DNA from 2 places in the Marinobacter sp. KMM 10035 genome. Region 2 is predicted to be linked to the other one. Evidence: predicted binding sites of a transcription regulator. Region 2 holds the regulator's gene; the other holds the start of a gene.

Region 1 (3,419 bases), 1.1 Mb from region 2:
CGTCATGTAAGTGGTTACTTCATTAAATGTGGTGCTTTGTTCGTAGGTCGCGGCCGCAATCTGTTCGTTCAGTTCGCTTATCTGCTGCACGTTTTGCAGAATGCGGGACAGGATCTCGCCGGATTCAGTGGTCGCTTCCACGCCTTCATGGGCCTTGTTCACACTGGCTTTCATGGAGGTGACCGCGGAAGACGAAAGCTTGGAAAGTTCGGAAATTACGCCCTGAATCTCTTCCGTTGCTTTATGGGTGCGCACGGCAAGCCCGCGCACTTCATCAGCCACAACTGCGAAACCGCGGCCATGTTCGCCCGCGCGGGCGGCTTCAATGGCAGCGTTCAAAGCCAGCAGGTTGGTTTGTTCTGCAACGGTTTGAATAGTGTCCAGAAGGCCGCCAACCCGGGCGGAGAACTCATCAAACTGGTTCACCAGGCCCGCAGTTTTTTCAATGTCGCCGACCAGCTCGCGGATGGTCGCGACGTTATTCTGCACTTTCTCCTGGCCCGATTGGGCGAAGCGCGCAGCGTCCTGGGTTTGATCCGATGCACTTGAAGCAAAACCGGCAACTTCCTCAACACTTTTTACCAGCTCATCAACCGAGTTTCGGGTGGATGAAATGGCCTGGGCCTGGCTGCTGATGCGCTCAAGGTTTGCTCGGCTGGCATTGGTCAGATGGCCTGTGGCGGTGTTCAGTCCGTTCACGTCATCGCTGATAGTGGCAAACGATTTATGCAGCTTGGCAACGAACAGGTTGAATTGGTTCACTAGCTCCCGAAGCTCATCCCGGCCTTCGTAGTTCAGGCGCCGGGTCAGGTCACCTTCGCCGGAAGCCATGTTCTTCAGGGAGTCGATAATCTGGGTAAGGCTGGCGGATATGGAGCGGCCGATCACCAGGCTGATTGCAATCAGCACAACAACCGTAGAGACCAGGATAATCAGTGCCAGAGTCTGGGCGTTGCTTGAGGCTTCGGCGGTTTCCGAAATAGCGCTCTGGAACCGCGCCCGATTGTTTTCAAGCATGGTGTTCAGGCCGGCCTGTAGCTGCTCCAGGCGCGCTGCGTTGCGGGCCGCGTCGTCACCAATGCGAGTGAAGTCGGCGGTGCCGTCAATAATGGAGGTGGCAAGGCGCGACGCGTTGTCGTAGTAATTGTCGAGGTCTCGGCTCAGCTTTTGGATGTTGCTGGCTTGGGCGGGGCTCAGTTCCGCAATTTTTTCCAGGTTGGTCGCAATGGTGTCTCGATACGCCTGGGTTGCTTCCAGTTGCTGGTCGTCCCCCGTGGTAACTGCACCACTGATTTGTTGCTCCATCAACTTCAACTGGCCTTCGTTGATGGTGGTCAGCTCCAGCGTTGGATAAAGGCGATCTTTTACCTCGCTCAGGCGCTCAGAGTTGGAGCGTTCTGTTATAAATGCGAAGCCCTGACTGATCACGAATGCGAGGATGGCAATGCTGACCAGTAAGCCAAGTTTTTGTGAGATTTTAAGTGATGACAGCATAGTCTTTTCCTGACGGAACAACCCAGTGTGGCGGCACGATCATATAGGTTGCTATGGGTAGACGAAATGGTGATTGTGTTTCGTACTGTTATCTTCTGTTGTCGGCTGATTTTGCAGTAACTTTATAGTGAGGCGAGTCTAAACGATAAACCATCGAGCGGGAGCGGGGCAGGCTCGGCTTTGACTTGTTATAATCTTTTATCTGAATTCCCCATTCTCCGGACTATAGTGATTTTCCATGGATGTCTCCCACATTATCGATTCCCTGAATGATGCCCAGCGTGAGGCGGTTACGGCACAAAATGACCACCTGTTGGTGCTAGCCGGTGCCGGCAGTGGCAAAACCCGGGTGTTGGTGCACAGGATTGCGTGGTTGATGCAGGTGGATCGGGTTCCGCCTACGGGGATTCTGGCGGTGACCTTTACCAACAAGGCCGCCAAAGAGATGCGTTATCGCATTGAAGAGATGATGAACATTCCATCACGGGGGCTTTGGTTTGGTACCTTCCACGGTATCGCCCATCGTTTGCTAAGAGCGCACTCGAAGGATGCCGGGCTGCCGGAGAACTTTCAGGTGCTGGACAGCGATGATCAGCTGCGCATGGTCAAGCGGGTGATGCGGGAGGCCCAGATTGATGAGAGCCAGTTCCCGCCCAAGCAGGCTCAATGGTTTATCAGCAGCCAGAAAGACGAAGGGTTGCGGGCCGATCATATTCAGGAAAACCCGGGGGATCACTTCACTTCCACTATGGTGAAGGTGTACCGCCGATACGAAGAACTTTGCCAACAGAGTGGGCTGGTGGATTTTGGCGAGTTGCTGCTGCGTTCCCACGAACTCTGGCTGCACCGGCCGGAATTGCTGGCCCATTACCAACAGCGGTTTCAGCATATTCTGGTGGACGAGTTTCAGGACACCAACACAATTCAGTACGCCTGGCTGCAGGTTCTTGCGGGTAATCGTGTACCACTGACTGTGGTGGGCGATGACGACCAGTCCATTTACGGCTGGCGTGGCGCCAAAATAGAGAATATCCAGCAGTACCAACGGGATTTTCCGAACTCCCGGCTGGTGCGCCTGGAACAGAACTACCGCTCTACACAGCTGATTCTGAAAGCTGCTAATGCCGTAATTGCCAACAACCAGGGCAGGCTCGGTAAAGAGCTTTGGACAGATGGCGTGGAAGGTGAGCCCATCAGTCTGTACGCAGCATTCAACGAGCAGGACGAAGCCAACTATATCGCCGACAGCATCTCCAGCTGGGTCAATGAAGGCAACCTGCGTAGCGAATCCGCCATCTTGTACCGCTCCAACGCCCAATCCCGGGTGCTGGAAGAGTCCTTGATGCGCCAGGGCATCCCTTACCGGGTGTACGGCGGCCTGCGCTTTTACGACCGCCAGGAAATCCGCAACGCCTTGGCTTACTTGCGCTTGGTGCACTACCGGCGGGACGATGCAGCCTTCGAGCGAGTGGTGAACTTGCCCACCCGTGGCATAGGCGCAAAAAGCCTGGCGGAGCTGCGTGAATATGCAAGCAACCTGAGCATATCTCTATGGGAGTCGGCCGAGCGATTGCTGGCGGCCGGGCAGGTGAAAGGTCGTGCCAAAACCGGGCTGCAGGCGTTCCTCGATATTATAGAAGAGCTGTCTGCGATGGCTGAAGGCGCGTCGCTTCATGGGCTTATGAAGCAGACCATCGAAGCCAGCGGCCTGAAGGACTACCACGCCAGTGAAAAAGGCGAGAAGGCTCAGGCGCGGGTGGAGAACCTGGAAGAGCTGGTTAACGCCCTTGCAGATTTTGATGTGGAAGAGGGTGTGGACCCGCTCTCGGAGTTTATTGCTCAGGCAGCTCTGGATGCTGGCGAATCTCAGGCGGAAGATCACGAAGACAGTGTGCAGCTCATGACTTTGCACTCTGCAAAAGGCT
Region 2 (3,419 bases):
TCACCTGGCCGGTCAGATCCTGGAAATCCTGCGCCAGCAAAATTTCAGAAAGACCGTTATAGAGGGTGTCCGCATCGTTGGTTACGCTCAGAAAAAAGGCGTCGATACGGCCATACAAATCACGGAATTCAGCGGGCTGCATTTCGCGGCGGCGCAATCGCTGCCACTCCTGGCTCAATGACGTAGCTTCTTCGCGCAGGGTTTGAGCAAGAGGCATGCTCTCTTCAACCAGATCCATAGTGCGATTGGCAGCCTGGCCAGTCATTTGAACAACGTAAGCCAGCCTGTCGGACGCATCGGTCATCAGGGACAGGACTTCTTTCTGCTCCGGGCTGCGCGGATCTATCTGGAAGTTGCGAATTGCCTCATGAAGCGTTCGCGTCAAACGGCCGACTTCACGATAAAGACTCTGGTCCCTGACCTCGCTTAACTCGTTGATCAGGTTCATAGCGCTGGCATAATCACCGCGCTCAACGCTTTGGGCGAGCTCTGCTGCCTGGTGCCGGAGCTTTTCGGTCACTTCTGGCTCAAGACCCCGATGGATCTTCTTGTTATCGCTCATACGACCCATCCAATTTCCAGTTACTGAATTCGTTCAAAAATCTTCTCGATTTTTTCTTTTAGAACGGCTGCAGTAAATGGTTTTACCACGTACCCATTTACGCCAGCCTGAGCCGCTGCAACAATCTGGTCACGTTTGGCTTCGGCGGTAACCATCAAAACAGGAAGGGTTTTCAGGTTTTCATCGGCCCGCACGGCCTTGAGCAGATCAAAGCCAGACATTCCCGGCATGTTCCAATCCGTCACAAGAAAGTCGTACTTGCCACTTTTCAGCATGGGCAAAGCCGTATTGCCGTCATCCGCTTCATCAGTATTGGTGAAGCCCAGATCACGGAGCAGGTTTTTGATGATCCGTCGCATTGTGGAGAAGTCATCCACAATGAGAATTTTCATGTTTTTGTCCAAAGGGACCTCCAGTTATTAAGACCCGGAATTCGTTTTGACCTTTGCGCTTAAAGTGTAGCAGGCCGCTGATTTAACCATGTATTGTCTGATCTTTATCGCGCTTGTAAAGCATCGGTTACCAAATACTACACTTCATCAGAACCCTGAAGTCTCCTGCCACGCCTAGCTGTGCTCCTCAAGGCGCCACTCGGACAGCCTTCCACGCAATCTCAACGCGGCCTGACTGTGAATCTGGCTAACTCTACTTTCACTGACACCCAACACAGCGCCAATCTCTTTGAGGTTGAGCTCTTCCGTGTAATACAGGCTCAGCACAAGCTTTTCCCGCTCGGGAAGCAGCTCAATCTCGGCCGCCAGGTTGCTGCGAAACGAATCAGATGTGAGATCATCCAGCGGATTATCCCGGGCCTCTGTTTCTTCTATCGGCAGCTCACCGGATTCATTGAGCTCATCAAGACTAAAAAGCCGTCCGCTATTGGTGTCGGCCAGAGTGGCGTGGTACTCCGAAAGCTCCATATCGAGCTCTTCGGCCACTTCAAAGTCTTGGGCTTCGCGACCCTCTCGATCTTCTACGGCCTTGATTGCACGGGCGACACGACGGGCGTTTCGGTGAACAGAGCGCGGCACCCAGTCGCCTTTGCGAATTTCATCCACCATGGATCCACGGATGCGAATTCCAGCATAGGTTTCAAAGGTTGCGCCTTTGGTCGAACTATAGCGCTGTGCGGCCTCCAACAACCCGATCATGCCCGCCTGCATGAGGTCGTCGAGCTGCACCGAGGCCGGTAGCCGAGCCAAAAGATGAAGTGCGATTTTCTTTACCAGGGGGGCGTGAGTTTCTATGAGGTCCGAGGGACTTTTCACACCAGCCTGATGATAAATTCCCAGGTTTTTCGCCAATGTCATGCATCCGGTTTTATTTTTTACGGGATCCGTTTCAGACTTCGACGAGCCGCTCCACAAAGAACTCCAAGTGTCCGCGGGGTGATGAAGGCAGTGGCCAGCTTTCTACCTTGTCAGCCAGTGCCTTGATCGCAAGCGACGCTTTCGCTCGGGGGTATGCATCCAGCACGGCTTTCTGGCGCTGAACGGCTTTCTTCACAGCTTCGTCGTAGGGCACCATACCTACATATTGTAGTGCCACATCGAGAAATCGTTCGGTTACCCGGGTTATTTTTTCAAATAAATGGCGGCCTTCCTGCTCACTACTCACCTGATTGGCAAGGATGCGGAAGCGATTAGTACCGTAATCACGGTTCATCAGCTTAATCAGAGCGTAGGCATCCGTTATGGATGTGGGCTCATCGCACACCACCAACAGCAGTTCTTGCGAGGCCCGCAAAAAACTTACAACAGACTCTGAAATCCCGGCCGCTGTATCCACAATAAGCACATCAATTTGATCGCCCAGCTCGCTGAATGCGTTAATCAGGCCCGCGTGTTCCATGGGACTGAGCTGAGTCATGCGCTGAGTTCCGGAAGATGCCGGTACAATCTTCACCCCGCCAGGGCCATTTACCAGAACGTCCCGGAGGTCACATTCTCCTGCCAAAACATCCTGCAAGGTACGATTGGCGGTTACCCCGAGCAGCACATCAAGATTTCCCAGGCCCAGATCGGCATCGAGCAACACAACGCGCCTGCCTTTTTGAGCCAGAGCGATGCCAAGATTAACTGAAATATTGCTCTTGCCGACCCCGCCCTTGCCGCCGGAAACCGCGATCACCTGTACCGGATGTGCTTTGCTCATACTGTTTATAATCTCTCGCCAGGATTAACCGGATATGGTTCATAGCCGGATACAACTCGGAACTTCAGAGCCTCACGCAATTTCCCGCGGGCGCTCTGTGCCAGGCAACGTCTCTGCCGCTGCCTGCTGCTGAAGCAATTTCAGGCGCTCAACGCCTAAACGAACAAGTGGAACTGCTTCAGCATGATGCAGATCCCCCGGGATTTTTTGTCCATCTGTGTAGTAGGCAACCGGCAACCCGGTTTCCATCACAAAGCCCAAAGATTCGCCCAGAGTCAGGGCCTCGTCAATCTTGGTCATCACACAGCCTGTAAGACCTGCCATCTTATAGCAATGCCAGACGGATTTCATAATGCGCGGCTGGCTAGTTGCAGAAACCACCAGGTGTGTCCGGACCTTATGATGACTACGGGCCAACTCTGCCAACTGCTCTTGATACCCTCTATCTGTGCTGGTTAGACCCGCTGTATCAATCAACACCAGGTGCCGATCTGACAGCTCATCAAGAATATCGTCAAGGGTGTTGCTTTCATCCACCACTCGCACCGGCACATTCAATATACGGCCAAATACGAAAAGCTGTTCATGGGCCGCAACCCGGTATCTATCTGTCGTAACCAGAGCGATTGAATCGGCACCGTGTTTCAGCACGTAACGCGCTGCAAGCTTACCTATGGTGGTTGTTTTTCCAGAACCTGTAGGG

What was found. The regulator FliA, encoded in region 2, starts transcription of late flagellar genes. The targets are predictions, from matches to a motif close to CTAAAGTTTNNNNNNNNNNNGCCGNTAA.
Region 1: the regulator FliA is predicted to act here: its motif matches at 1,593-1,620, upstream of AADB16_RS03785 (methyl-accepting chemotaxis protein).

Annotation. Positions count from the first base shown of each region.
Region 1 is NZ_JBBVMG010000001.1:867,424-870,842, forward strand. Features, by position in the region: gene AADB16_RS03785 (methyl-accepting chemotaxis protein) at 1-1,494, opposite strand, end outside; gene uvrD (DNA helicase II) at 1,733-3,419, shown strand, end outside.
Region 2 is NZ_JBBVMG010000001.1:1,927,930-1,931,348, reverse strand. Features, by position in the region: gene AADB16_RS08685 (protein phosphatase CheZ) at 1-562, opposite strand, end outside; gene cheY (chemotaxis response regulator CheY) at 583-966, opposite strand; gene AADB16_RS08675 (RNA polymerase sigma factor FliA) at 1,129-1,872, opposite strand; gene AADB16_RS08670 (MinD/ParA family protein) at 1,904-2,716, opposite strand; gene flhF (flagellar biosynthesis protein FlhF) at 2,789-3,419, opposite strand, start outside.